Regions from separate parts of the Arthrobacter sp. NPDC055585 genome, predicted to be linked through region 1. Evidence: riboswitches for the same ligand, from Rfam matches in the RefSeq annotation. Region 1 holds a riboswitch; each other region holds the start of a gene.
What was found. Region 1 has a riboswitch for S-adenosylmethionine ahead of ACWGQ2_RS05550 (hypothetical protein). Riboswitches for the same ligand answer to the same signal wherever they lie in the genome.
Positions count from the first base shown of each region.

Region 2: linked by a shared signal. The riboswitch ahead of ACWGQ2_RS11055 (methionine ABC transporter ATP-binding protein) and the one ahead of ACWGQ2_RS05550 (hypothetical protein) in region 1 are both predicted to bind S-adenosylmethionine.
Region 3: linked by a shared signal. The riboswitch ahead of ACWGQ2_RS00140 (bifunctional o-acetylhomoserine/o-acetylserine sulfhydrylase) and the one ahead of ACWGQ2_RS05550 (hypothetical protein) in region 1 are both predicted to bind S-adenosylmethionine.
Region 4: linked by a shared signal. The riboswitch ahead of ACWGQ2_RS11025 (LLM class flavin-dependent oxidoreductase) and the one ahead of ACWGQ2_RS05550 (hypothetical protein) in region 1 are both predicted to bind S-adenosylmethionine.

Region 1 covers NZ_JBSHIT010000002.1:368,414-375,668, forward strand. The annotation lists gene paaZ (phenylacetic acid degradation bifunctional protein PaaZ) at 1-2,001, opposite strand, end outside; gene ACWGQ2_RS05545 (SGNH/GDSL hydrolase family protein) at 2,280-3,257, shown strand; SAM riboswitch class IV at 3,398-3,531, shown strand; gene ACWGQ2_RS05550 (hypothetical protein) at 3,547-3,933, shown strand; gene ACWGQ2_RS05555 (tyrosine-protein phosphatase) at 3,995-4,741, opposite strand; gene ACWGQ2_RS05560 (MerR family transcriptional regulator) at 4,837-5,640, shown strand; gene ACWGQ2_RS05565 (hypothetical protein) at 5,684-6,244, shown strand; gene ACWGQ2_RS05570 (3-hydroxyacyl-CoA dehydrogenase family protein) at 6,822-7,255, opposite strand, start outside.
Region 2 covers NZ_JBSHIT010000005.1:261,722-268,976, reverse strand. The annotation lists gene ACWGQ2_RS11080 (DUF1206 domain-containing protein) at 1-305, shown strand, start outside; gene ACWGQ2_RS11075 (MetQ/NlpA family ABC transporter substrate-binding protein) at 302-1,177, opposite strand; gene ACWGQ2_RS11070 (acyl-CoA dehydrogenase family protein) at 1,204-2,418, opposite strand; gene ACWGQ2_RS11065 (LLM class flavin-dependent oxidoreductase) at 2,415-3,833, opposite strand; gene ACWGQ2_RS11060 (methionine ABC transporter permease) at 3,854-4,519, opposite strand; gene ACWGQ2_RS11055 (methionine ABC transporter ATP-binding protein) at 4,512-5,303, opposite strand; SAM riboswitch class I at 5,410-5,515, opposite strand; gene ACWGQ2_RS11050 (DUF6434 domain-containing protein) at 5,726-6,277, shown strand; gene ACWGQ2_RS11045 (SDR family oxidoreductase) at 6,281-7,042, opposite strand; gene ACWGQ2_RS11040 (CoA-binding protein) at 7,061-7,255, opposite strand, start outside.
Region 3 covers NZ_JBSHIT010000001.1:25,438-32,692, forward strand. The annotation lists gene ACWGQ2_RS00125 (SGNH/GDSL hydrolase family protein) at 1-551, shown strand, start outside; gene ACWGQ2_RS00130 (DUF3995 domain-containing protein) at 548-1,102, opposite strand; gene metX (homoserine O-acetyltransferase MetX) at 1,126-2,262, opposite strand; gene ACWGQ2_RS00140 (bifunctional o-acetylhomoserine/o-acetylserine sulfhydrylase) at 2,259-3,575, opposite strand; SAM riboswitch class IV at 3,641-3,757, opposite strand; gene ACWGQ2_RS00145 (VOC family protein) at 3,882-4,523, shown strand; gene ACWGQ2_RS00150 (hypothetical protein) at 4,652-5,608, shown strand; gene ACWGQ2_RS00155 (glycoside hydrolase family 2 protein) at 5,674-7,255, opposite strand, start outside.
Region 4 covers NZ_JBSHIT010000005.1:253,275-260,529, forward strand. The annotation lists gene ACWGQ2_RS11000 (hypothetical protein) at 1-95, shown strand, start outside; gene acs (acetate--CoA ligase) at 92-2,065, opposite strand; gene ACWGQ2_RS11010 (ABC transporter permease) at 2,056-2,922, opposite strand; gene ACWGQ2_RS11015 (aliphatic sulfonate ABC transporter substrate-binding protein) at 2,922-3,989, opposite strand; gene ACWGQ2_RS11020 (ABC transporter ATP-binding protein) at 4,110-4,937, opposite strand; SAM riboswitch class IV at 5,349-5,463, shown strand; gene ACWGQ2_RS11025 (LLM class flavin-dependent oxidoreductase) at 5,499-6,893, shown strand; gene ACWGQ2_RS11030 (hypothetical protein) at 6,918-7,255, shown strand, end outside.

The DNA.
Region 1 (7,255 bases):
GGCAACCTCACCGTACTCGTCGGTCTCGCGCGGGGTGATGCGCTTGGCCGTCAGGGTGACGCGGATCGAATCGCCGGCTGCCACCGGAGTGATGAAGCGCAGGTTCTCCAGGCCGTAGTTGGCCAGCACCGGTCCCGGCGCCGGTTCCACGAACAGACCGGCACCCCAGGAGAGCAGCAGGTAACCGTGCGCCACAATGCCGGGGAAGAATGGGTTCGCTTCGGCGGCTTCCTGGTTGGTGTGCGCGTAGAACGTATCGCCCGTGCTGTTCGCAAAGGCGGTGATGTCTTCCAGGGTGACCTCGCGCAGCTCGGAGGCCATCGCGTCGCCGATCTTCAGCGTGGCCAGGTCCTTGCGGAACGGGTGTGTCTCATCGAAGTTCTGGTCTGCGCCGGTGTGCCAGACGCCGGTGATGGCCGTCAGCATGTTCGGCGAGCCCTGAATGGCGGTGCGCTGCATGTGGTGCTTGACGGCGCGGATGCCGCCGAGCTCTTCGCCGCCGCCGGCGCGGCCGGGTCCGCCGTGGACCAGGTGCGGCACGGGCGAGCCGTGGCCGGTAGAGCTGCGGGCGGTCTCGCGGTTGAGCACGTGCACACGGCCGTGGTGGCCGGCGATGCCGGTGACAACCTCGCGGACGGTTGCCGGGTCGTTGCTGCAGACGGTGGCAACCAGCGAGCCGCCGCCCATCGCAGCCAGACGCACGGCGTCGGCGGTGTCTTCGTAGCCCACCACAGAGGAAACCGGGCCGAAGGCTTCCACCGAGTGCAGCGCCTCAGCCTCGGGGTTGTCCCAGGTCAGCAGTACCGGCGCCATGAAAGCACCGTCTTCGGCGACCCCGCGGCTGCCGTCTGCCTGCACGGTTTCCGGGGCCTCCAGGCTGCCGAACGCGATCTTCGCGCCGGCATCGAGGAGGGTCTGCACGGAAGAGCGGACGCCGTCGCGCTGCTCCACCGATGCCAGCGCGCCCATGGTGACGCCTTCTGCGCGGGGGTCGCCGAGCACAACACGTTCTTCAATGCGCTTGGCAGCGGCAGCAACGACGTCGTTCACCAGTGCCTTGGGCACAATGGCGCGGCGGATGGAGGTGCACTTCTGGCCGGCCTTGACCGTCATTTCGGTGACCAGCGACTTCACGTACGCGTCGAACTCCGGGGTGCCGGGAAGAGCGTCCGGCCCCAGGATGGAGGCGTTCAGCGAGTCAGTTTCGCTGGTGAAGCGCACGCCGCCTTCGACGACGTTGGTGTGGTTCTTCAGCTTGTTGGCGGTCGACGCCGAGCCGGTGAAGGAGACCATGTCCCGGTAGTCGAGGTGGTCCAGCAGGTCCCGTGCGGATCCGGAGATCAGCTGGAGCGAACCGGCGGGCAGGATGCCGGATTCGATCATCATGCGCACGGCGGCTTCGGTGAGGTAGCCGGTGGGGGTGGCGGGCTTCACGATGGTGGGGACGCCGGCGAGGAAAGCCGGGGCGAACTTCTCCAGCATGCCCCAGACCGGGAAGTTGAAGGCGTTGATCTGCACGGCGACGCCCGGGATGGACGTGTAGACGTGCTCGCCGATGAAGGAGCCGTCCTTGGACAGCACCTCGGCGGTTCCGTCGATCACCACGGTGGAGTTCGGCAGTTCGCGCCGGCCCTTGGAGCCGAAGGTGAAGAGCACGCCGATGCCGCCGTCGATGTCCACGAGGGAGTCGATCTTGGTGGCGCCGGTCCGGGCGGAGATTTCGTAGAGTTCCGGACGGCGGCCGTTGAGGTACTGGGCCAGTTCCTTCAGCTTGAGCGCGCGCTGGTGGAAGGTGAGGCCGGCCAGTCCGCGGTGGCCCACGGTGCGGCCATGCTCGACGGCGGCAGCCGTGTCCAGTCCGTCGGTGCTGACCAGGGCGAGCAGTTCGCCGGTGGAGGCATCGCGGACTTCGGCGGAGCTGGCGGAGGTGTTCTCCGGGGTCCACCATTCGTCCTGGACGAAACTGGGGACGACTTGCACGTCTATGGCGGTTGAGGTCATCTTTGACGGACCCTTTCGATACTGGACGTTCGTTTGCCAGTCCGGGCCGGTTCCGCTGGCCGCAGCTGCGGCGCAGGCCGATAACTGACCGGACGGTCGGTAATGAATCCAGCCTACATGAGAGTGCCGTGCGGCACATCACCCGGACCTGAGCTGTCCTAACATTTCGCCTGCGGGCAGCGCCTGGCAGCGTTCATGTTCCGCCGTCGAAGCCCGGCCGTTACCGTGTTCCGTTACGCAGCACTGCACTGCGGACAACGACGGCGGAAGGCAAGGACATGTTCCGGTTGCGCAAGTGGGGGCGGGCAGCGGCACTGCTGTCCGCGGGAATCCTGCTCACGGGAGGATCCCTGGTGCTGCCTGCGGCCGGTGCGGCTGCTGAGGCTCCGCCGGGCTGGACCGCGGCCGGGTCCGGTGCAGACCGGGACCGCGGACACCATGGACCCAACAAAGGATGGGACCGCGGGCACAAGAGGACTGTCGACTACGTGGCGCTCGGGGATTCGTATGCGGCCGGCGTCGGCGGCGGAGCTTTCCTGGATGCCTGCGGCCGGACCGCAGAAGGGTATCCGGCCCTGTTGGATGCACTCCGGAAGGTTGAGCTGGATGCCAATGTGAGTTGCGGCGGTGCTACCGCTGCCAGCACTCCGCCGTCTGCTCCCGCCGGGCCGGTGGACCTGCCGGAGCAAATCGCAGCACTGCAGGCCGCCGGCAGCATCGACCGGAATACCGATCTGGTGACCCTGACCATCGGCGGCAACGACGTCCGTTTCACGGAGGTTGTCGCGGCCTGTGCCGGAGCGGCGCTTCCTGCCACCTGCGGGCCCGCCCTGGCCGCGGCGCAGGCGTACGCCGAAACGACGCTGGCCCCGCAGGTGCGTCAGTCGCTGGAACAGCTGCGGGCCCTGGCTCCGCGGGCCGAGCTGGTGTTGGTGGGCTATCCGCACCTCTTCGACGACGCCGGCGTTCCCGGCCTGCTGACGGCGGAGGCAGCCGGACTGTTCAACGCGGGCACGGATGCGCTGAATGCCGTACTGGCCGCTCAGCTGCCGGACCGGCGGTCCACCTACGTGGACGTGGTGGACGAGTTTGCCGGGCATGGCGTGGGGTCGGCCGATCCGTGGATCATCTTCGGCGATCCCCAGACCAACCTGCATCCGAACGCCACGGGTTACCGCGAGGGATACCTGGCCGCCATCACCGCCGACGTCGACCTGCACCCGGGTGGCGGCCATCCCTGCCGCGGCCGCCGGTGAAGCTGCGCCGGTTTTCCTGGCCACGTACCCCTCTCCCCCGTCGAAAGGCCAGTTACGGCTCTTTTCAGGCCCGAAAAGAGCCGTAACTGGCCTCTCGAGGGATGTACCGGTGTCCCCGGCACCTGCTAACGTAACTACTGCTTCACGAGACATGGCCTCCGCACCTTCCCGGGTGTGGAAAAGCTCCGACTGGCCATGCACCAACCCCAATGTTCGGCGGGTGGTTCGGATGACGAAGCGGCCCGCATCCAACCGGAGCGGGCAAGGACACTCCCACGAAGGACACGCTGTGATTCCCTCCAGTGACCCGCGCTGCACCGCTTTCTACCCCGGCCACAAGATCCACTGGATCCATGGTGGCCGCCTGCTCAGGTTCGACGACTGGATCGACGTCGAGGTCCACGCCGACCCCGAACTCGACCTGATCTACCTGGTCCTCGACGGCGAGCAGCAGCTGATGTGGCACCACGACGTTCCGCTAGTCGCAGAGGCGCTGGCGGCCAGCCCTGGCCAGCCCCAGTGGTGCCAGCGGTACTCCTCGCTGATGGTCCCGGGCGCCTACGAGGGCCGGAACCGGAGCTCTTTTTTCTACTTGGCCACAAATGACAGGGTGGTTCCCTGCCGCGGCCGGGAACCCCGGCGTGACGTGACTATGCAGGATCAGGGCTCGGCGTAGCTCCCCGTCCCATCGAGATGGCAGAAACTGCACGGATGAAGCCTGTATCGAGCAGTTTCTGTCATCTCGGTTCGGGGTCGAGCAGCCGGGACCGGAGCCGGGCGAGCGTTTCCTCCCCTATTCCAGCCCGGCGCAAATAGGCCGCGGCGTCGAAATCCTGCAGGAAACCCAGCAGTTCCCCCTCCGCTGCATCGGCGCGGGCGGCCAGTTCGGCGTCGTCCAGCGGTCGTTCCCGCGGCTGCTGCTGGGTCCGGTGCCAGTCGTTGATGCCGGTCAGGGCGGTTCGGTAGTCGGCGGCGATGTCCGTCGGCTGCACACCGGCCACGCCGAGCAGCAGCGCCGTCACCAGCCCGGTGCGGTCGCGTCCGGCAGAACAGTGGAGCACGACGCCGCCGGGCGGGGCATCCGCGACGGCGGCGGCGATTGCCGCGAACTTCTCCGGCCAGCGGCGCAGGTTCTCCGGATAGAAGCGCGGTGAGCTCATGTACGGGCCGGTCAGCGCGGTGAAGTCCGGGTCATCGGGTTCCTGGGTCGGAAGGTTCACGAACCGGATGCCGTCTACTGCCGACGGCGTCAGCACGGGGTCGGTATCACGCCGGCCGATCTCCGCCGCGTTGCGCAGGTCGATGACGGTGCGGACGCCGGCGTCATGCGCCTGCTGCCAGCCGCGGGCCGTGAGCCATTCGGAGCGGCCCATCCGGTAGATCCGCCCGGGCTGGATGTACCCGTTGACCGCGGGTATTCCGCCCAGGTCCCTCGCGTTAGCGGCGCCGTCCCAGTCCACGCTGCGCTTCCCCGGATTCCTCATGCTTCCAGCCTAGGCGGAGCCGTGCCCCGGCGCGCTGGAGGGCCTCCGCCAGCGATACTTGACTCTGACACTGTGGAAGGCAGGAGAACTGGAGCATGTTATCCATTGGAGCGTTCGCGCAGATCGGCCAGGTTACCCACCGCATGCTGCGGCACTGGGACACCGCCGGGCTGCTTGTGCCCGCCCACGTGGATGAGTTCAGCGGTTACCGTTCCTACGATCCGTCGCAGCTTCAACGGCTGCACCGGATCGTGGCCCTGCGTTCCCTTGGCTTCGGCCTGGACGATATTTCGGCGATGCTCGCTTCCGGGATGGACTCAGGCCGGATCGCCGGCCTGCTTCGTCTGCGGAAGGCGGAGGTCGCGGAAGAGGCGCGGGTAGCGGCGGCACGGCTCATCGACGTCGAGCGCAGGCTCCACCTCATTGAAAAGGAAAATGCCATGGCCCAGATCGAAATCATTGAAAAGCCCCTCCCTGCCATGCGGCTCGCCGCATGCAGCGCCGTAGTGGCCGAGCAGCCCGAGGTTCCCGGCGTCGTCGGGCCGCTCTTCGACAGTGTCGCAGCACTGCTGGCCCCCTCCGGCACGCCGGCCGGGGTTCCGGTGGCGCAGTACGACATGGGAGAGGACGGTATGCGGATCATTGCAGGCTTTGCGAGCTCCGGTCCCATTCCTGACGGCGCCGAGGAAGCCCTGCTGCCCGCTGTTCCAGTTGCCGTGTGCGGAGTTCACCTGGGCTCGATGGAGCACATCGGCGAAAGCTGGCAGGCGGTGCACGCCGAGATCATCGCCCGGGGATTCACGCTCTCAGGCCCGTGCCGTGAGGTGTACCTGCGGTCCGAGTCCGAGGATCAGGCAGATTGGGTGACTGAACTGCAGCAGCCAGTCGCCAGGGCTTAGTCCCGGCTGCATGCCGGCAGCCGCGTCAGCAGAGGAGGTATCGGTGGAGGCAACCGAGATCCGGCTGTGGTGGCTGCCGGTGGGCGCCGGCGGGCACGTGGTGATCCACACCAGCCGGTGGTGGGAGCTTTGGCGTTCCCTGCGGGAGCGGCGGCGCCCCCGGCCGCTGTTCCACTCCGCCTTGGAAATCCTGGCCCCGGACGGTCGCTACGCCGTCGAAATGGCGCCGGCCTGGGGCCGGGGCGCCGGCGGCCCCGGGGTGGTGGCCACGGGCCCGGTCGGCCTCCGGCTGCTGGGACGCTTCGGGCTCTTCCGGTATGAGGTGCGGTGCTGGCGCGACGGGATCATCCCCGACCTCGCGTACGCTCCGGAAGCGCCGGTGGTGTTCAATCTGGCCGCGTCCGACGCCGACGCCCTGCTTGCGCGCGTTCCCCAGGTTCCCCGCCTGGTGTGGGGCGCCAAAATGGCCGACGGCGACATGTGGAACTCGAACTCGCTGGTGTCCTGGCTGCTGCAGACGGCGAATATCGACGCCGCTGCCCTGTCACCGCCGAACGGGGGCAGGGCGCCGGGCTGGCTTGCAGGTATTGATGCCGCCCGGTGACAGTCTCCGGCGGTCTGCCTGAGACCCCACCGCGGCAGTCCACCCGCGGTGCCGTGTCAGATCATCCTGTGCTGCAATAACGTCGTTTAGGACTGCTCCTGCGAATCCTGTGCCGCGGTAACGCCGCTGTGAACGCTCCATAGCGACGTTGTTGCGACACAGGACGCTGCAGCCCCTTGCTGAGGGGCATTACTGCGACACAGGACGCGGACAACCGGGGCGGCAAGCTCCGGTCCGCCCCGGCAGCCGATGCCCGCAAGTCACTGTGCCAACCGGTACTGAGCGGCAGACCGGTTGGAAGATCAGCCCTCGTCAATTTTCGGGGAGATAAAGTCCCTCAGACCCCGCCCCCGGAAATCGTTCGGGGAGGTAATGCTGCTTTCAGCATCCCTAAACAGCGTTATGTCCCCAAAAGATGCGGGCCGCACCTCCATAAGCGCTTTATCTCCCCAAAGATTTCAGCGGAACCCTCGGTTGGGGAGGTCCGGCAAGGCGGGACACCAAGCGGCTCCTAACGCAGCAGCCCGCATGAGCCGGGCCTTGGGGCCGGGAGCATGCGGGCTGCCGTCTGCGGAAACTAGCTCCAGTCGAAGAAGCCCTTGCCGGACTTACGGCCGAGTTCACCGCGGGCCACCTTGTCCCGCAGGATCTGCGGCGGCTCAAAGCGCGGACCGAGGGTGGAGGCAAGGTACTCGGCGATGCCCAGGCGCACGTCCAGTCCCACAATGTCCGTGGTCTTCAGCGGACCGGTGGGGTGCTTGTAACCCAGGACCATGGCGGCGTCGATGTCTTCGGCAGAGGCCACTCCCTCTTCGACCATGCGCATGGCCTCAAGGGCGATCGCCACACCCAGGCGGGAGCTGGCGAAGCCCGGGGCGTCATTGACGACGACGGGTGTCTTGCCGAGGTCTGCCACCCAGGTCCGGGCGGCGGACGCAAGCTCCTCTGAGGTCTCCTTGCCCAGGACAACCTCGATCAGCGTGGAAGCCGGAACCGGGTTGAAGAAGTGCA
Region 2 (7,255 bases), on a different contig from region 1:
AGGGCGCCACCCGCAAGTTCCGCAACGACCTTGGCCCGGTTCCCGGCCGCACCTGGCAGCGGGTTGCAACTGTCACCGGGATTGCCGGTTTTGTGGCCAAGGGCCTGTCCCTGCTGATCCTGGGCGGCCTGGTGATCGCAGCCGCGGTGACCGCTGATCCGGAGAAATCCACCGGGCTCGACGGCGCCCTGCGCGCCCTGCATGAGGCGCCTCTGGGCTGGCTGGCGCTGGGCGCCGTCGGCGTGGGACTGATCTTCTACGGCCTGTATATGGGCTTTATCCGGGCCCGCTTCGGCAAGCTTTAGGCCTGCCACCAGGAGTCGAGTTCCTCCAGCGGATCTGCGTCCCACGGGGTAGGCAGCACACCGTCCATGTAGTTCGCGAACCACTCGCGGACCTCGGGTGACTGGTAAGCCTCCTGAAGCACACGCGCCTTCTCCGTCTCGGCGAACTCAGCTGTTCCGGCCACGATGCAGCGGAACGGAATCTGGTCCGCTTCCTTCTCGAAGGCCAGCGCGTCATCCGGGGACAGCCCAATCTCCGCGGCCAGCCGCACGAACAGCACCCCGGCATCCACGTCCGGCAGCGTCTTGGACAGGGACTGCTGGTCCACTTCCACGAACTCGAAGTTCTTCGGATTCGCTGTGATGCTCTCCTGGGAGGTGTGGATGACGCCCACGCCGTCCTTGAGCTCCAGCAGCCCGGCATCGCGCAGCAGTACCAGCCCGCGTCCGTTGTTGGCCGGGTCCACCGGCAGGGCGATCCGCGCGCCGTCGGGCAGGTCCTGCAGCGAATCCCAGCGCTGGGACCAGATGCCGGCCGGTGATCCGTAGACGTAGAACAGCGGCTGCACTTCCAGCTTCTGGTCCACGTTGAACTGCTGCAGGTAGGCACCGTGCTGGAAGTAGTTGGCATCGAATTCGCCGTTGGAGACCGCCAGGTTCGGCTGGATGATGTCCGTGACGTAGGTGGCTTCCAGCGTCCAGCCCTTTGCCTTGAGCAGCTCGGCGGCGATCTTGGTGGGCTCCTGGTACGGAGCGGATTCGGTGGCGATGATCTTGATGGTCTTGTCGCCGCTGGCTGCTGCGCCGCCAGCCAGGCCGCAGCCGGTGGCCGCGGTCAGGGAGGCTGCGCCGGCGCCGGCGAGGGCGAGTTTGAGGAAGTTCCTGCGTTCCATGGGAGTCCTTTGAAGAGTGGAGTGAGTTAGCGGTAGGCGGAGGGAACCGGTTCGGTTCCGTTGAGGAAGAACCGGCCAAGTTCGTTGTATTTGTAGGCAACGGGGTCGTGCAGGGTGTGGGTGCGGACGTCCCGCCAGTACCTGTCGAACCCGTACTTGGACCCGGCGGCGCGGGCGCCGGTCACGTCGAAGATCCGTGCGGTGACATCCAGGGACACTTCGTGAGCGGTGATCTTCGCCGCGGCGATTTGCTCTGCCACCCCGGCCCGGTCAGCGGCGGTGAGTGACTTGCCGGCGTCGAACGCCCACTGCAGGGCGGTGGTGGCCTGGTCAACGACGGCGGCCAGTGCCTGGAGCCTGGCGGCGAAGGACCCGTAGTGGTTCTGGATAAACGGATCGTCCGACGCCGCTGCCACGTCCGCGTGGAACCACGGCCGGGCACTGCCCAGGGTGTAGTCCCGGGCGGCCAGCACGGCTCCTTCCGCGGCGGCGAGGTAGGCGTGGGCGAAGAGCAGCTGGAAGGCCGGGGTGGTGAGCACCTGGTGCGGGCTGCGTTCGCCGTCGTGCGCTCCCAGATTGGTGATTACTGCCGTGTCCGGAACAAACACGTCCCGGAACTCGATGGTGTTGGTGGCGGTGAGTCGGGAACCCAGGACGTCCCAGTCGTCGTGGCGGACAACGCCCTCGGAAGCCGTGTCGATGATCAGCGCCAGCCGGTCACCGCCGTCGAGCACTGCCCGGCCGTAGACCCTCTCCGCCACCCGGCTGCCGGTGGAGAACGGCTTTTTGCCGGTCACGAGGTATCCGCCGCCGGTGCGGACGGCAGCGGCCTGCGGTCCCTGCGGCGTTCCGGTGGAGGACCAGAGCCACTGCTGCGCCAGGCACTCGTCCGCCAGTTCCTGCCCGCGTGCCTCATCCAGGTCGATGTAGGGGAAGGACTGGAAAATGTAGTGATAACCCAGCAGCTGGCCGATCGAGTTATCCGCCCGGGCCACCCGCTGCACGATTTCGAAGACGGTGCTCCAGTCGATTCCGGCGCCGCCGAAGCGGGCAGGAATGGTCAGCGGCAGCAGCCCGGACCGGCGCAGGATTTCGACTTCCGTGAACGGCGGTTTGTTCGCGGCATCGCGTTCGAGTGCATCGGCGCCGAGGATGGCGGCTACCTCGTCGGCGACGGCGAACCAGCGGGCCGCTTCCGGGGCGGGATTGTGGCCGTAGCGGGTGAGCAGGCTGGCGGTCATCGGGTGGCTCCTGAGGGTGCAAGGGTGTTTGTGAAGGCGCCGCGGAACTGTGCGGCCCGGTGCCGGTCGTTGAGCAGCGGGCCGGCTCCGAAGAGCTTTTCGCGCAGCGTGCCGGGGGCGTATTCGCTCTGGGCCAGACCGCGGCGGCGCAGTTCCGGCAGTACCCCGTCGATGAAGTCCGTGTAGGAACCGGGCAGGATGCCGTTGATGATGTTGACGCCGTCCACTCCGGCATCCTGCCAGCGCTCAAGCTCATCGGCGATTTGCTCCGGGGTTCCGGTGATCTGCTGCGCTTCAGTGCGGTACCGGGCGACGTCGGCCAGGGTGGGGTTCCCGCCCGGGGTGGAGTCGATGATCGCCTGCAGCACGCCGCGGCCGCCTTCGGTCTGCACCTCGCCCAGTGGGGTGTCCAGGTCCAATCCGCCGAGGTCGACCCCCAGGCCGCCGCCAATGTGCGCGATCACGGCATCGAGGTCCAGGTACTCGTCCAGCTCAGCTTTTTTACGCTGCGCCTCGGCTTCGGTACCGCCCACCACAAAGGACAGGCCGGTGAACACCTTGATGTCCCCGGGCAGCCGCCCGGCATCGACGGCGCGTGCCCGGACCCCGGCGGCTACCTTCGCGGCATGGGCGGGGTTGGGCGCAAAAATGAACGTGGCTTCGGCGTTGGCTGCGGCGAACTGCTGCCCGCGGCCGGAGCTGCCGGCCTGGAAGAGCACCGGAGTGCGCTGCGGAGAGGGTGAACTCAGGTGCGGTCCGTCGATCGAGTACCATTCGCCGCGGTGATGGATCTTGTGGACCTTGTCCGGGTCCGTGTGCAGGCCGCTGGCCTTGTCCTGGACCAGCGCGCCGTCGTCCCAGGATCCTTCCCAGAGCTTGTAGACGGCGTCGGTGTATTCATCCGCCCAGTCATACCGGCGGTCGTGCCCGGTGAGGCCGTCGCCGTCGAAGTTGCGGTGCGCGTTCTCCAGCACGGAGGTGACGATGTTCCAGCCGGCCCGGCCGCCGGAGAGGTGGTCCAGCGTGGACATCTGCCGGGCGAACTGGAAGGGATGGCTCTGCACCACGGACGACGTCGCGGCCAGCCCAATCTCACGGGTGGCACCGGAGAGCGCGGCGAGCAGCAGCAGCGGATCGTTGGCGGGCACCTGCAGACCGCGGCGCACGTGGGAGGCCCACCCGCCGTCGTGGTTGCCGTACAGTCCAACGACGTCGGCGAAGAACAGCGCGTCGAACTTCGCGTCTTCCAGCTGGCGGGCCAGGTCCGTCCAGAAGGACAGTTCGTTGAAGCGATGCTGTTCGGCGTCGGGGTGGCGCCACTGGCCACCGCGGATGTGGCTGGTGGTGTTCATCAGGAAGGCGTTCAGCAGCAAGCGCGGACGCGGACCTACAAAGCGGGTACTGGGAATAGTCATGGCAAAGCTTTCGATAGAAGTCAGAGGCGCTTGTCAGCGCGGCGGGAGAGCCAGGAACCGCCCAGCTGCACGGCCTGCACCAGCAGGACCATCAGCACAATCGCGGTGAGCATCAGCCCGGTTTCGTAGCGGTAGTAGCCGTACCGGATGGCGAAGTCGCCGATTCCGCCACCGCCCACCAGTCCCGCCATCGCGGAGTAGGAGATGAAGCTGACGGTCATGATGGTGACGGAACTGATGAGCGCCGGACGCGCCTCGACCAGCAGGACGTCGCGCACAATCTGCCCGCGGGTAGCTCCCATGGAGCGGGCCGCTTCCACCACGCCCCCGCCCAGAGCGGTGATGTTCTGCTCCACGAACCGGGCGAAGTACGGAATCGCGTTGATGGTCAGCGGCACGATCACAGCTGCGGTGCCGATGGTGGTTCCCACCACAAACCGGGTGAACGGGATGATCGCGATCAGCAGGATCAGGAAGGGGAAGGACCGCACCAGGTTCACCAGTGAGTCCAGTACCCGGTGCAGCCGGGGTTTGTGACCCAGCCCGTCCGGTCCCAGAGTGTAGAGCAGGACGCCCAGCGGGGTGCCGATCAGCACCGCCAGCGGAATGGCGACCAGCAGCATGGTGCCGGTCTGGCCCAGGGCGGCAAGCAGTTCCGGCCAGACTTCGGCAATGCGCTCAAGCAACGCGGGCTCCTTCCCGGCGGTCCGCACGATCCAGGGTGATTTCATCCGAGATCAGGTACCGGCCAATGGCGGTGGCCGGCGTGAAGCCTGGCCGGTTCAGCTCTGCGAGCGCGAACTGTTCAACCACCCGGCCTTCCTCCATGACAGCCACGTTGTCAGCGATGGCCTTGATGACGTTCATTTCATGGGTGACCACCACAATCGTGATGCCGAACCGTGCGTTGACGTCGCTGAGGTACTGCAGCACCGAGGCGGTGGTCCGGGGGTCGACGGCGGAGGTCGGCTCGTCGCACAGCAGCACCTTGGGCCGGGTGGCCAGGGCGCGGGCGATGGCCACCCGCTGCTTCTGCCCGCCGGAGAGTTTGGCCGGGTAGGTGCCGGCCTTCTCCGAGAGGTCGACGACGGCGAGCGCCTCCAGTGCGCGGGTGCGGCGTTCGGAAGCACTCTTCACGCCGGCGAACTTCAGCGAGAGTTCAACGTTCTGCGCAGCAGTGCGGTTGTTCAGCAGGTTGAAGTGCTGGAAGATCATTCCGATCTCATGCCGCGCGGCGCGCAGTTCTGCGTCCGCCAGGCCGGTCAGGTCCGTTCCGTCCACCAGGACCCGTCCGGAGGTGGGCCGTTCAAGCAGGTTGATGTTGCGCAGCAGGGTGGACTTCCCGGCGCCGGAGAACCCGATGATGCCCTGGATGCTGCCCTTGGGTATTTCGAGGCTGACGCTGTCCACGGCCATAAAGGCGGATTCACCGCCTCCAAAGACGGTGGAGACGTTTTCAATTCTGATCATGCTGTCCTCCTGAGGTCTAAACCCGGGAAGAGGGGCACGCAGCGGTCCCCGGTCTGCGCCCGTGCAGCAAGGCACGGGTGCAGCGGACCGGATTAGAGCAGGTGCTTCTCCATCGGTCCTGGCGGTAGCACCCTTCTTCGGCGGGGTTAGCCCGCGGAAGGGGGTTGCTGCGGCGTCACGGAGCCAGGTCTCTCAGCCGCTCTGGATGGTTACGGCACTATCTAAACCGGCTGCACCCCGTGAGGGCCAGAACATTTCCCTGTGCGGCCCTATGCGTCGGTACGTAACGCGGCACTGCGTCACAATCCGTTTTGTTACGCCGTGCCGGACGAATGCAGCCACGGTCCCGTGCCAATTCAAACGGAGGGTCCGTCCGCGGCGCGGGAGCACCGATTACCTGGCGGATCCGAGAAGATGGGACCGTGACCCTTCCGGAACGCCCTGCCCTCTCTTCCTCCCTCGGTGCAGGCGAATTCCGCCGCTGGTACTGGCTGAAGGAGGAGCTGCAGGCGTTTGCCCGCGCGCAGCAGATCCCGGCCGGAGGTTCCAAGGAACTGCTGGCCGAACGGATTGCCGCGTTCCTGGCAGGCGGGCCGCTTCCGGCCCCTGCTGCGAAGCCCCGAAGCTGCCAACAGCGGCTTGTTCCTCCGCTGACTATCCACACGGTGGTTCCGGCCGGGCACCCCTGTAGCCAGGTGCTGCGGGAGTTCTTCGTCAACGCCCTCGGGCCGGGTTTCCGCTTTGATGCGCCCATGCGTGAGTTCTTCGCCGCCAATGACGGGACGGCTACACTGGCTGCTGCATTGGATCACTGGCACGCCACACGAGCGGCTGCCGCCCGGCCGATCGGCCCGCAGTTCGAGCTGAACCGCTTCGCGCGGGACTGGCACGCTACACATCCCGGCGGCACCAGGGACCAGATGCTCGCAGCTTGGAAACTACACCGCTCCCTCCCCGCTGATCAGCGAGGCTAGGCCCTAGCGGCTGCCGATCGCAGCCAGTTCTTCCCGGATGTTTTCCGGCTCTTCCTCCAACGGCATGTTCAGATCGTCCTGCACTCCGTCCAGGGTGCCCGGCGGGTCAGCCTGCAGCGGTTCGAAGAAGGCTTCGAAATCGGTGACCGGCTCTCCGTCCCCGGCGATAAGTTCAAGGGTCTTGCCCAGGGCTTCATCCGAGGAAAGGGCCTGCACCAGTACCTGCGCAATCTGGGTGCGGGCGATGCCGCCGTCAGCCGGGGTGCCGGTTCGCCGCCGGTCTCCCTGCAGCGCTACTTCCCGGTCCTGGCCGGGCTCGTTGTAGTCGAACCAGCCGGGCCGGATGATGGTGTACGGCAGTCCGCTGGCGCGGAGCAGGCGTTCGGACCGCCGTTTCCAGTCCACCAGGGTGCCGAAGGCCGTCCTGTTGGTCAGGCCGATGGCCGTCATCAGCACCACCCGGACACGGCGTCCGTGCAGTGCCAGCAGGACGTTCCGCACGCCGTCGTAATCCACCGCCTGCGGGTCTTCTCCGCCGTTGGCGCCGTGCGTGAAGATAATGGCATCCACGCCGTCGACCGCTTTGGCGAGGGTCGCGGGCCGGGTGACGTCACCTTCCACCACTTCGGCCTCCGGCGGCAGTACTTGAGCTGCCTTGAGCGGACTGCGGGCCAGCGCACGGACGGTATACCCCTTCCGGACGGCCTCCTGGACAACCAGCCGGCCAATTCCGCCGGTCGCGCCCACCACCAGTACAGTGCTCATTCCGGCCTCCCTGGCCTTTTAGAGTCCAAACCTCCCGGCTTCGATCACCGGGCAGGTGTCCATAACGACGTCGAGGCCAGCGGCTGCGGCACGCTGCGCTGCCCCTTCATCCACCACACCCAGCTGCAGCCAGACGGCCTTGGCACCAATTTCGATGGCCTGGTCCACGATGTTCCCCACTTTGGCGGAGTTCACGAAGCAGTCCACCACGTC
Region 3 (7,255 bases), on a different contig from region 1:
GGGATCCGGACCGGCTGGCCGAAACCATGGACACCACCATCGCCGCGCTGCGCGAAACCGGTGCCACCGTAGTGCTGTTCACCGGCCCGGATATTGGAGCCACCCCGGTGCTGGGCAGCGTCCGCGGGCGGGTGGCTATCTACAACGAGAACCTGCGCACCGTCGCCTTGCGGCACGACGCCGTCATTGCGGACATGTGGGCGCTGCGGGAGCTGAGCAACCCGCAGATGTGGGCGCCGGACCGGCTGCACTTTTCCCCGATGGGACACCAGACCATCGCCGCCATGGTGCTGGAGACACTCCAGGTACCGCATACGCTTGAACCCGCCGTCGTCAAGGAGCTGCCGCCCAAGAACTGGCGGACGGCGCGCTCCGAAGATCTCTTCTGGGCCCGCGAATACCTCATGCCGTGGGTGATGCGCCGGGTCCGCCGCCGCTCCTCCGGTGACGGTATTTCGCCGAAGCGGCCGGATGCCGGCCCCTACTTCGGCAAGCGGATGCCGCAGGGCTCCTCCGAAGGTGCCGGAACCGGGCCGCTCAGCCAGAGCTAGTCCGGTTCGGGCTGTCCTGCCGTCCGGCTGGCCTGAGTCCGGTGCTGCGGCTTCCGCCGCGAGAGCACCAGGTAGGTCAGGAGCGCGGCGCCCCAGGCGAGGAACAGCGGATCCCACAGCCAGGCGTGGCCCTTCAGCCCGTCAAGATCGGCGTCCGGACCGGCGGGGATCCAGCCTGCCAGCACGGCTGACGCCGCTACTGTATTGACCGCGCCGTACAGGCACAGTGCCGCGCCTCCTACCCAGCTGAGCGCGCGGATGAGCCGGGGAAACGGAAACCTGCCGTGGGCTGCGGCCAGCGGAATAACCGCCGCAGCGGCCTTGAGCAGCGCGGCACCGCCGAGGACCGCGGCGGCCTGGGCCGGGGACTCCTGCCGGTTCTGCACGGCGAAGCGGCCTACCGTGGCCAGCAGCCAGTCCCCGCCCAAGGCCCAGTACGCGCTAAACGCCGCATGGACCAGGCCAAGGATGCAGGCTGCCCGGAGGAAGCCGGTGCCGCGCCGGGGCCAGGCGTCCGCTCTGCGCGGCGGTTCCTGCGGTGCACTGCGCATCCCCCCATGGTGCCGCGCAGTTCCTAGGCGAAGAAGTCCTGCCGCAGAACATCCTGGAGCTGGAGCACATCGGTGAGGAAACCGTCGTGTCCAATCGGGGCATTGATCAGGTGCACGCGGTTCTCGCCGGGCAGCGCTGCGGCCAGTTCATGCGACTGTTCGGGGAAGTACAGCCGGTCCGAGTCCACCGCTGCCACCAGGAACTGCGCCTGGGTGCCCGCGAGCGCCTCGGTCAGGCTGCCCCGGCCCCGGGTGACGTCGTGGCTCATCAGCGCCTCGGTGAGGACGACGTAGCTGTTGGCGTCGAACCGGCCGGCGAGTTTTTTGCCCTGGTGGTCCAGATAGCTCTCTACCTGGTACCGGCCGCGCTCAGCCGGCAGCGCTGCTCCCAGCGGGTCCTCCCCCGGCTGCGGTGTCCGGCCGAACCGGTACTGCAGTTCTGCCTCGGAGCGGTAGGTGATGTGCGCGATCCGGCGGGCCAGACCCAGCCCGGCCAGCGGGGCGCGTCCGTTGTAGTAGTCCCCGCCGTTGTAATCCGGATCCAGCCGGATGGCAGCGACCTGAGCCTGGGCGAAGGCGATCTGCTCGCCCGTACTTGCCGCCGTCGCCGCGATGACCGCGCACCGGGCCACCCGTTCGGGTTCAGTGACGGCCCACTCCAGTGCCCGGGCGCCGCCGAGGGAGCCGCCCAGCACGGTGTGCCAGCGGCGGATGCCCAGCTGGTCTGCCAGCCGGGCCTCGGCGTGCACGGAGTCCCGGATGGTGACAAACGGGAACCGGGATCCCCAGGGCAGCCCGTCCGGGTCCGCCGATGCCGGACCGGTGGAACCGTAGCAGCCGCCGACCATATTGATTGAGACAACAAAGAACCTGTTGGTGTCGATGGTCCGGCCCGGACCCACCAGGGGATCCCACCAGCCGGGTTCGTCCGTGCAGCCCTGGGCCACGTGGGTGCTGCCGGTCAGGGCGTGCGGAATGAGGACGGCGTTGGACGCGTCGTCGTTCAGCACACCCCACGTTTCGTAGCCCAGCACCACGTCCGGAAGGACGCCGCCGGTCTCCAGGGCCAGGTCACCGATCGAGGCATACTGCAGCACCCCGTCCAGTACTCGGACAGGGTGCTGCGGTGCAGGAGGATACGTTGTCACGCTGTGCTTCATGCTCCCTTGGCGGCGCGGAAACCGGCGTCGAGGTCCGCGATGATGTCATCGATGTGCTCCAGGCCCACGGACAGGCGGACCAGTCCCGGGCTGACGCCGGCCGCTGCCTGTGCTTCCGCACCGAGCTGGCTGTGCGTCGTCGACGCCGGATGGATCACCAGTGAGCGCACGTCGCCCACGTTCGCCACGTGGGAGTGCAGCTCCAGGCCGTCCACAAAGCGCTTGCCGGCCTCGACTCCGCCCTCGATTTCGAAGGACACGATCGCTCCGGTACCGCGTGGGCCGTACTTGCGTCCCCGTTCGTACCAGGGGCTCGACTCCAGCCCTGCATACGCAACGGAAATGACGTCGTCGTGCGCTTCCAGCCAGCGCGCCACGGCGACGGCGTTTTCAACGTGCCGCTCCACGCGCAGGCTCAGGGTCTCCAGTCCCTGGGCCAGGAGGAAGGCATTGAACGGGGAGAGCGCAGAGCCCAGGTCGCGGAGCAGCTGAACCCGCGCCTTGAGGATGTAGGCCAGGTTCGCGCCGAGGACGCCGTTGGCGCCCAGGTCGCGGGCGTAGACCAGCCCGTTGTAGCTCTCATCCGGGGTGTTGAAGCCCGGGAACTTCTCCGGGTCGGCGCCGAAGTCGAAGTTGCCCGAGTCCACGATCACGCCGGCAATCACGGTGCCGTGCCCGCCCAGGTACTTGGTGGCTGAATGCACCACAATGTCAGCGCCCCATTCGATGGGCCGGATCAGGTACGGCGTGGACAGGGTGTTGTCCACGATCAGCGGGATCCCGGCCTCATGGGCGACGGCGGAGATCCCCTCGATGTCCAGGACGTCCTGGCGGGGGTTGGACACCACTTCGCCGAAGAAGGCCTTGGTGTTGGGGCGGACTGCTTCCCGCCACTGGTCCAGGTTGTCCGGGTCCGCGACGAAGCTGACGTCGATTCCGAACTTCTTCAGCGTGTGCTTGAAGAGGTTGTAGGTTCCGCCGTAGAGGCTGGGGCTGGCCACAATGTGGTCCCCAGCCTGGGCGAGGTTGAGGATGGCGTAGGTCTCGGCGGCCTGGCCGGAGGCGAGTAGCAGGGCTCCAAGGCCGCCTTCCAGGGAGGCGATCCGGTTCTCGACGGCTTCCTGGGTGGGGTTGCCGATTCGGGTGTAGATCGGCTCCAGTTCGGCCAGCGCAAACCGGTTCGCTGCCGCTTCGGCGCTGGGGAAGACGAAGGACGAGGTTTGGTAGATGGGCAGGGCGCGGGCACCGGTTACGGCGTCGGGCTCCTGACCTGCATGGATCTGGCGGGTTTCGAAGGACCAGTTGGCAGACATTGTGCTCCCTTTATGACCAGGGGCCCCACAGGGTCGGGTCCGGGATACTCCGGAGCGACACGTGTGGCCCGCGCTTGCCGGTACGCCTGTTTGCGTACGGCCAGGTCTTCACCCGGGGCACCCCACCGCGGTTGGAGGGTTGCCGGCCAGCAAGCCGGGGCTATCTGCTGGCACTCATGACCTGTACCTATAGAACCAACGCTCCCGCTGTTGCGCAACCCATATGACGCAGCGTGAAAGTTGCTCATTACGCTCCTTAGGCTTGCCTTAGTCGAGACACAGGTCACAACGTGCCAAGATGTTCGCATGCGCCTGGATCACGTCTCTTACGCCTGCGAATCCGACGGCCTGCTGGCCACCACGGAACGCATTGCTGCTGCCCTGGGAACCGACTTCGTCAAGGGCGGAGTCCACCCCCGTTTTGGTACCCGCAACATGATCCTCCCGCTGGCCAACCACCAGTATGTTGAGGTTGTTGAAGTACTGAATCATCCCGCATCGGACAAGGCTCCCTTTGGGCAGGCCGTCCGTGCACGCTCCGAAGCCGGAGGCGGCTGGATGGGCTGGTGTGTTGCCGTTGAGGACCTGGCTCCCTTTGAAGAACGCCTTGGCCGCGCCTCCGTTCCCGGCAACCGCAAGTTCCCCGACGGGCAGGAACTCACCTGGCGTCAGATCGGCATCAACGGCCTGATCGCGGACCCGCAGGTTCCCTACATGCTGCGCTGGGATGAAGACAAGGCCGACCTCCACCCCTCGCGTGCCTTCGAAGGCACTGTCTCGCTGCAGTCGCTCACCATTGCCGGGTCTGCCGCACGGGTGACCGAGTGGCTGGGTATGCCGGTTGAGAGGCCCCTGGAGTCCGTGGACGTCACCTGGGTCTCCCCCAAGGGCACCCCCGGCATCATGTCCGTCACCTTTGCCACTGAGAAGGGTCTCGTCGAGATCTAGTTTCCGGATTCGCTCCGGTTTGGGAAATCGCTCCGGTACGCCGGGGACGATTTCTCCCAAGCCGGAGCTTTTCCACATATTGGGGTCCCTCCCCACGACCTAGCCGCTGCGTCTCCAACTATTGGGGCATGGAACCCGAGTTGATTTTCACTGCCGATGCCGATGCCTATGGGGCCGGCCGATACCTCCTTGCCGAAAGTTGCCGGAGGGGCAGCATCGTGCGGTTGCGCACCGGGGTCTATGTCGATGCTGAAACCTGGCACGGACTGGCGCCGTGGGAACGCGAACGCGTCCGGGTCCGCGCAGCAGTTGCCCAGGGTCAGGAACGCCGGATCCCTGTGCAGGAATCTGCAGCCGTCATGTGGGGAATGCCCCTTCTTCAACTTCCATCCGAGGTGCTCCTCCTGGCCGAAGCCCCCTCCCACGGCCGACGTCGTGCAGGGATCCGGTGGACGGTCAGGAACCTGCTTGAACCCCTCGACGCGGTCTCCGGCGTGAGCATGACGTCACGTACCCAGACCGCCCTGGACATAGCCGCGTACCTGGACTTCGAGGCAGCGGTTCCTGCTTTGGACAAGGTGCTGCGGAGCGCTCCGGCCCGTGGGCTGCCCTGCTACAGCAAAGAACATCTGCTGCGGCTGGCGGAAAACCTTCCGAACAAGAGCAGGCTGAACCGTGCCGTGCGCGTGATTGGCTTTGCCGATGCGCGTTCCGAGTCGGCCGGCGAATCCTACTCCCGGGCGGTCATGTTCAGGCAGGGATTCCCTGCGCCTGACCTGCAACATGAATTCGTTACTGCAGCAGGACGTTTCCGCGCCGACTTCTTCTGGCCGGAGCAGAGCCTGGTTGGAGAGTTCGACGGCGCCTTGAAGTACGGCCGGGGCAACCCCGCGGTTCCACCGCAATGGGACATCCTGATGAAGGAGAAACGCCGCGAGGATGCCATCCGGGCCACGGGCGTGGGCTTTGTCCGCTGGTCCTGGGCCGACATCTCGAGACCCGCATCGCATCCGGAGTCCCTGGTGCAGCGGCTCCTGCGGGCTGGCCTGCCGCTCCCGGGCCGGCCGCGTTCTCGCCGAAGCTGAGTTCGCTCCGCTTTGTGCAGATCGCTCCGCGGCGCGGCGGAGCGATTTCACAAAGTGGAGCGATCTTACAAAGCGGAGCGGTCCCCGCGGAAGGCACGGACAAGGTCAGCGTTCAGCGCGCGGACAGCCTCCGGATCAACCTTGAGCACCTTCCGATCGTAGGTGAGCAGGCCGTTGACCTCATCCTCGACGTCGGTGAGCTGGGTGTAGACGGTGGCGGCAAGGCCTTCCCGCAGCGCCGGCTCAATCTGGGTGCGGTGCAGCGAGGTGTACGCCCGCTCCAGCTCGGCCCGGGTGTGCAGGGTCTTGCCGTAGCCAAAGACCTTGCTGTTCCAGGTATACCCGTCCAGGGGAAGGCTGAAGCCGCCGTACTCGGAGAGCACGATCGCCCTCGGGTCGCGCTGCCAGCGCCGGCGGATCCGGAACGGCACCGCATAGACGTGCAGGCTCTTGGCATCACCGGCGCCCTGGTCGTGCCAGCCGCTGGCATGGTCGATGAGGCGCGTGGGGTCAAGCTTCCGGAGCTCGGGGGCGATGTCCGCAGCGTCGAACTGGCCCCAACCCTCGTTGAACGGCACCCAGAGCGCGATGCTGGGGACGCTGCGCAGCAGGTCGGCGGTTTCCCGCATCTCCCGCCGGAAGGCGTCCCGTCCGGCGGCGTCGCTGCGGCCGAATTTGGCGTACCGACGGTCGCTGCGGCTGCCACGGCCCGGCAGCGGTACGGGCTCAGGTGCCCGGCCCTCCCCCATTCCGCCGTTGACCAGGTCCTGCCACACCAGCATGCCCAGCCGGTCGCAATGGTGGTACCAGCGCAGCGGCTCGATCTTGATGTGCTTGCGCAGCATGGTGAAGCCGAGGTCCTTGGCAGTCTGGATGTCGAACACCAATGCCTCGTCCGACGGCGGCGTGTACAGCCCGTCCGGCCAGTAGCCCTGGTCCAGCAGGCCGAGGTGCAGGTACGGCTTGCCGTTGAGCAGCAGCCGCTGATGGCCGGAGGAATCGGTCCCGGCTCCAAAGGTGCGCAGACCAAAATACGTCTGGACTTCGTCAGCTCCGAGCCGCACCCGGACGTCATACAGGAACGGATCCTCCGGGCTCCACAGCCGCGGCTCCGGCAGGCCCAACCGGAACGGCACGCCGGGAACTAACGGGGCTGAAGCCACCTCAGCGCCGTCGGCGAAGACCACCGCTTCTGCTGCGCCGGCGGAGCCGCTGGACAGCGCACCGCCGGCGAGCACGGTGATTTCGACGCCGTCGAGTGTCTCCAGCGGCGTCAGCACCACGTCCCGGATCCAGGTTTGAGGCACGCGTTCAAGCCAGACGGTCTGCCAGATTCCGGACTGTGCCGTGTACCAGATGCCGCCGCGTTCCAGCTTCTGCTTGCCGCGGGACGCCCCGTTGGTGTCGGTGGCATCGAGCACCCGCACCAGAAGCTCCTGCTCGGCGGAACCGGCGTCGAGCAGCGCGGTGATGTCCAGGGTAAAGGGGAGGTAGCCGCCGTCGTGCGTCCCTGCCGGCTGCCCGTTGACCGTCACGGTGCAGGACTGGTCCACCGCCCCAAAGTGCAGCAGCACGCGCCCGTCCGGCCCGTCAGGAACAGTGAAGGTGCGCCGGTACCAGAGCGCTTGGTCGGGCTGCAGCTGGCGC
Region 4 (7,255 bases), on a different contig from region 1:
CGCCCGTGGAGTTCCTGCGCCTGCACCGTGCCATGGGCGGAGCGGTGGAACTGGACCGGGTGACCCTGGCCAGGGTTCACAGCACTGCGCATTAGGCTCCGGCCCGCCGCGCTTCGCACACGGCGTGGATCGCGGGAATGCAGGGTTCGTTCTGCAGGCTGGTGGTGTCCCCGAGGGTGGTGCCCTCGAACAGCTGGGTGAGCAGGCGGCGCATGATCTTGCCCGAGCGGGTCTTGGGCACATCCGGAACCACGACGACGGCGGCGGGCTTGGCGATCGGCCCGATCTCCTTCGCGACGTGGGCCCGCAGCTGCGCGGTGACAGTTTCAGTATCCGGCGACGCGGAGTCGGTGAGCACCACGAACGCGGCGATGGCGTGACCGGTTTTGGGATCCGCGACGGGGCAGACCCCGGCTTCCACCACCCAGGGGTGGGAGACCAGCGCGGATTCGATTTCGATCGTGGAGAGCCGGTGCCCGGAGACGTTCAGGACGTCGTCCACCCGCCCCAGGATCCAGGTGTCGCCGTCGTCGTCATACCGTGCGCCGTCCCCGGCGAGGAACCAGCCCTGCTGCGCGTACTGCCGCCAGTAGGAGGAGAGGTAGCGCTGCGGATCTCCCCAGCAGGTCCGGGCCATGGACGGACCGGTCTTATCCACCACAATGAAGCCCTGTACGTTCGGGGGCACCTCGTTGCCGTGCTCATCAACGATCCGGGTGGACACGCCGGGCAGGGCGCGGGAAGCGCAGCCGGGCTTGAAACTGGTGTCCGTCTGCCGCGGGGACAGGATGGTGGCACCGGTTTCGGACTGCCACCAGGTGTCGATCACCGGAACCTCGCCGCGGCCGATGTTCTCCCGCATCCAGCGCCAGGCTTCCGGGTTAACTGCTTCACCTACGGTGCCCAGCAGCCGGATGGAGGACAGGTCCCAGGTGTCCGGGACGCCGTCGGGGAACCAGCCCATGAGGGAGCGGACCAGGGTAGGGGCGGTGTAGTAGCTGGTGACCTGGTAGCGTTCGATGATTTCGAAGTGCCGGCCGGGATGCGGGGTGTTCGGTGTGCCCTCGAAGATCACCTGGGTGACGCCGTTGGAGAGCGGCCCGTAGATCTCATAGGTGTGGGCGGTGACCCAGGCCAGGTCCGCAGTGCACCAGTGGACGTCCGTGTCCCGGGCGGATTCGTCCGGATTGGCGAACAGGAACCCGTAGCTCCAGGACGCCTGCGTGAGGTAGCCGCCCATGGTGTGCACCAGGCCCTTGGGCTTTCCCGTGGTGCCGGAGGTGTACATGATGAACAGCGGCGTCTCGGCGTCGAATGCCTCCGGTTCGTGCACATCGGAGGCGGTGTCCACGGTCTCGTGCCACCAGAGATCCCGGCCCTCGGTCCAAGCGATCTCGGAGCCCGTGCGCCGGATGACCAGAACATGTTCAATCGCGTTGTCCCCGGAAACGGCCTCGTCCGCGTTGTCCTTGACCGGGACGGCGGCACCGCGCCGGAACTGGCCGTCCGTGGTGACCAGCAGCTTCGCGCGGGTGTTCTCCACCCGGAACTTCAGCGCCTCGGCCGAAAACCCGCCGAAGACCAGCGAGTGGATGGCGCCGATCCGTGCACAGGCCAGGGTGATGATGATGGTTTCGGCGATGACGGGCAGGTAGATGACCACCCGGTCGCCCTTTTCGATCCCGAGGGCCAGCAGGGCGTTGGCAGCCTTGGAGACTTCCTTCTGCAGCTGGGCGTAGGTGATGCTCCGGCGGTCACCGGGTTCGCCCTCGCAGTGCAGTGCCACTTTGTCCCCGCGCCCGGCGGCCACGTGGCGGTCCACGCAGTTCACTGCGACGTTGAGCTTGCCGCCGGCGAACCACTGGATTTCCGGCACGCTGTACTCGGCGTCGGCCTCCGGAACCTCCGGGCCGGACAGGCGCTGCGGCGGGGTGAAGGTGTGGGCGGTGTGCCACGGCTGTTCCCACTGCAGGCGCCGGGCGGCGTCCTCCCAGAACGCAATGCGCTCTGCCTCGCCGGCGAATTCCGGTTCGGCTGCTGTCTGGATTGCTGTGTCTACGCCCACTTCTTCACTGCCCACTTTTCTGCGACGCTCAGCAGGGCATCCGTCGTTTTGCCGATGACTGCCAGCAGCACGATCGCCAGGAACATCCGGTCGGTGCGGCCGTTGTTCTGCGAGTCGGTGAGCAGGAAGCCCAGCCCCATGGAGGAGGCGATCAGTTCGGCGGCCACCAGGAACAGCCAGGACTGGGCCAGTGCCAGCCGCAGGCCGGAGAAGACAGCCGGTACGACGGCGGGCAGCTGCACCGTGGTGAGCAGCTTCAGTCCGTTCAGGCCGAAGGCGCGGGCGGCTTCGACAAGGTTCTTGTCCACGTGCCGCAGGGCCAGGGACACGGTGGTGAAGACCGGGAAAAACGCGCCGATGGTGATCAGTGTGACCTTGGAGTCCTCGCCGATGCCCATCCAGAGGATCAGCAGCGGCACCAATGCCAGGGAAGGAACGGCTCGGACGGCGCCGAACAGCGGGCCGAGCAGGACGTCGGCCAGCCGGGACAGGCCCAGCAGGGCGCCCAGGACCAGGCCCAGTGCGGCGCCGAGCGCGAAACCGGTGAGGACGCGCTGGGTGGAGATGGCGATGTGGGTGCCCAGCTCGCCGCGCTCAATCAGGTCCGCTGCGGAGGTCAGGACCGCGCCCGGGGAGGGCAGCTGCACGGCGCTGAAAACCCCGAGGACGGAGACCAGCTGCCAGAGGCCCAGCAGCAGAACCGGTACCACCAGGCCCAGGGCCACGCGGGCCCAGGTCCGAGACAGGACGCCGCCGGAGACGGTCTTCCGCACCGGTGCTGCGGGCAGCGCGGCTCCCGGGCCCTGGATGCCGCCGGGGACGGCGGAACTGCCGGTCAGGGAGGTATTGCTGCTCATTAGGAGTCCTTGACCGTTGCGGCGTCGGCCTTCTGCACGAAGGTGTCATCCAGCAGCGAAGCAACGGCGTCGTCGATCGCCTGTTGGTTGGCGACGTCGCCGGTTTCAACGAACACGGGGCCGACCTTTTCCAGGACCGTGCGCTGCGCATCGCCCGGGGCGGCGTCGACGTCGAGGTTGCTGCGTTCCAGGATGACGGTGCGGGCCACCTCGAGGTCCAGGCCGGCGACGTCGGCGAGGATCTGCGCGGTTTCCTCCGGGTTTTCGGCGGCCCAGGCGCGGGCCTTTTCGTAGGCGTCAACTACTGTCTGGGCCAGTTCGGGCTGCTCTTCCAGGAAGGACTCGGTGGCGTTGAGGAAGCCGTAGGTGTTGAAGTCCAGGTTGCGGTAGAGGAACTTCGCGCCGGCGTGCTCGGCACCGGCCATGATCGGATCGAGGCCGGACCACGCATCCACTGCACCGTTCTCCAGGGCGGTGCGGCCGTCGGCGTGCTGCAGGTTCTCAACCGTCACGTCGGAGGTGCTCAGACCGGCTTCTTCCAGTGCCTGGACTAGGAAGAAGTAAGGGTCGGTGCCCTTGGTCGCGGCGACGGACTTCCCTGCGAGGTCCTCGACGGAGGTGATGTCCGAGTCGGGGGAGACCAGGAGTCCGGCCCATTCCGGCTGGGAGTAGATGCTGATGGTCTTGATTTCGGAACCGTTGGCGCGGGCGAGGAGGGCAGCCGAACCGGCGGTGGAGCCGACGTCGATCGCTCCGGCGCGCAGCGCCTCGTTGGCCTTGTTGGATCCCGCGGACTGTACCCAGTTGACCTCAACGCCCTGCTCTTCGAGGGTGGCTTCGAGCCAGCCCTGGTCCTTGATCACCAGGCTGAGCGGGTTGTAGGTGGCGAAGTCGATGTTCAGGGTGCCGCCGTCGGCCGTTTCGTTGGCGGCTGCGCCGGAGGAATCTTCGCCGGCAACGCAGCCGGTCAGGGCCAGGGAGACGGCGGCGGCGGTGGCTGCCAGTGCGGTGAGCGGGCGGCGGGAGACACGGGGTGGGCGGCGGGAGAAGCGGGAACGGCTGTTCATGGGGATTCCTTCGAGACGGGTGGAGCAGAAAAAATCAGGGATAGGTACAACTGGTGCGGGCACAAAGCGTCCGCGGTTTGGCCCCGTTTTGAGCGCGGGGGCAGGGGAGGCGTGGGCGCTCTAGTGGCGGTCGACGCCGAGGCTTGCCAGGAGTTCGCCGCGCATTCGGGCGAGTTCGGCTGAGGCTCGGTCCCGGGGGCGGGCGCCGGGAACGGTGATGGTCTGGGTGATGGTGGCCCCGGGTTTGCCGGGTTCGCGGCCGAGCACGATGATCCGGTCGGCGAGCTGGAGGGCTTCATCGACGTCGTGAGTGACCAGCAGGACGGTGGCCGGGGCGGCGCGGTGCACGTCCAGCAGCAGGTCCTGCATCTTCAGGCGGGTCAGTGCGTCCAGGGCGCCGAACGGTTCGTCCAGCAGCAGGACGCCGGGCTTGCGGGCCAGGGCGCGGGCCAGCGAGGCGCGCTGGGCCATGCCGCCGGAAACGGCGCGCGGCTGGTGCTTGGCGAAGCTGTCCAGTTCCACGAGCTTGAGCAGTTCGGAGACCTTGGCCTGGCCTTCGGAGGCGCTGGTGCCCTTCGGCAGGCCGATCGCAACGTTGGCCTGCAGGGTCTGCCAGGGCAGCAACCGGGGTTCCTGGAAGGCGACGGCGCAGCGGTCATCGATGCCGCGCACAGCGGTTCCGTCGATTCGAACCTGGCCGGTGGACGCGGCGTCGAGCCCGGCAGTGGCGCGCAGCAGCGTGGACTTGCCGCAGCCGCTGGACCCCAGGATCGCCAGGACTTCCCCCGGGCGGACTTCAAAGTTGATGTCGCGGAGCACCACGTGGGCGTCTGCGCCGGAGCCAAAGCTGCGGCCAACGCCGTCGAACGTCACGGACAGGGCGGTGTCGGGTGCGGTGGGCGCGGCAGCGGACACAGCATGGGACCCAGAGGACAGTACAGCAGTCATTGAACACTCCATCGGTCCTGGCAGTAGCACCCTACGGAAAACGTCCTGGGCCGTTACCGGCCTCCTGCGACGTCCACCTCGCTATCGCAGTGCCTCAAGGAGGAAGCACTCCGACCAGGGTTGCTGCGGCTTCACTGATCCAGGTCTCTCAGCCGCTCGGGATGGTCAAGCACCAACTAAACGCCCTGAAGTCCGATCCCGGCAAGTCCCCGCGTAACATTTCGAATCCAGTCCCCTTCCCGCCGGTGTCCCCATCGAGAGGCCAGTTACGGCTCTTTTGAGCGCCCAAAGGAGCCGTAACTGGCCTCTCGATGGTTTTTGGGAGGGGAGAAGTACGACGGCGGCCGTTACGCCGCGTGACAGGCGGGGCTTGCGTGCCACCGGGGGAACGGGCGCATACTGAACCCGCAGGATCATGAGTCCCAACGCGAAGCTCTGGCTGGTTGGGCGGCAACCCTCTCCCGTAGCGGGGTGCCCCAGATGACGATCCGGTCGCCGGCAGCACCGCCCGCGGCAAGTACGGCGCTCCCTCTGCGGTGCGTCCTTCCGTAAAGGACCCTCATGGCCACCACGCCCGCCCGCCACATCCGCTTCAACGCCTTCGACATGAACTGCGTGGGCCATCAGTCGCCCGGCCTCTGGCGCCACCCCGAAGACCGTTCCGCGGACTACACCAAGCTCAGCTACTGGACCCATCTGGCCCAGACCTGCGAACGCGGCCTGTTCGACGGGATCTTCATTGCCGACGTCCTCGGCACGTACGACGTGTACGGATCCTCCAACGAAGCGACCCTGCGGCAGGGCACCCAGGTCCCGGTAAACGATCCGCTGCTGCTGGTCTCCGCCATGGCGCTGGTCACTGAACACCTCGGCTTCGGCGTCACGGCCGGAACCGCCTACGAGCACCCGTACCCGTTCGCCCGCCGGCTCTCCACCCTGGACCATCTCACCGGAGGGCGGGTCGGCTGGAACGTAGTGACCGGCTACCTGCCCTCCGCCGCCCGGAACATGGGCCAGGAAGACCAGCTGGAGCACGACGAGCGCTACAACCACGCCGATGAATACCTCGAAGTTGTCTACAAGCTGCTCGAGGGCTCCTGGGAAGACGATGCCGTGGTCCGCGACCGGGAGACCGGCGTGTTCACCGACCCGGCCAAGGTCCATGACATCAACCATGAGGGCAAGTACTTCAAGGTCCCCGGCATCCACATTTCGGAGCCCTCGCCGCAGCGCACACCGGTGATCTACCAGGCCGGTGCGTCGCCGCGCGGCATCGCTTTCGCGGCAGAGAACGCTGAAGCAGTCTTCGTCGGAGCGTCCACGGTGGAGAAGCTCAAGGCGACCGTCACGAAGATCCGCGACGCCGCCGAAGCAGCAGGACGGGACCGGCACTCGATCCGGATCTACACGCTGCTGACCATCATCACCGCCGCCACTACCGAGGAAGCCGAAGCCAAGCACCTGGATTACCAGAGCTACATCAGCGACGAAGGCGCGCTGGCGCTGATGTCCGGCTGGATGGGCGTGGACCTCTCCACCTACAACCTCGATGAGCCGCTCGGCTCGGTGAAGTCCAACGCCATCCAGTCCGCTGCGGCGAACTTCCAGAAAGTGAAGGACGACGGCGAGCCCTGGACGGTGCGCGACATCGCCGAGAGCGCCGGGATCGGCGGGCTGGGCCCGCGGCTGGTGGGCTCCGGCGAGGAGGTTGCCGAGGAACTGATCCGCTGGGTGGAGGAGACCGACGTCGACGGCTTTAACCTCGCGTATGCCGTCACACCGGGCACCTTCGAAGACGTGGTGGAGTTCGTGGTTCCGGAGCTGCAGAAGCGCGGCGCGTACCCCACGGAGTACGCCCCCGGCACTCTGCGGAACAAGCTCTTCGGTGCCGGAGACAAGCTTCCCGCAGAGCACCGCGGTGCACGGTACCGGCTGGCACCGGCAGTAAAGGGATAGAGGCCCCTCGGCTATCCTCGATCCATGACTGCCGACGGACCGTCCAATACCATTCAGCTCACCGTCAGTTCCAAGCGTGCCCGGGCACACGGCGAACTGGTGGTCCAGGCACCGATGGCTGCCCTCCCGCCCGCCGTGGAGCGTGCCCTGGCCGGACTTCCGCGCATGACACTCACCGCCATCTGGCGGGAACGGGCGGAAATCGTGGCCGGTGGGAACTGGAAGTCCTTCGGCGCCGTCATTGTCCTGTCCTTCGAACCAATCGATGCCCGCACCACACGCGTGAGCGCAGCCAGCACCCCGAACGTCCCCACCACGCTGTTCGACTACGGCCAGGGCAAGGCCGACGTCACCGAGGTGCT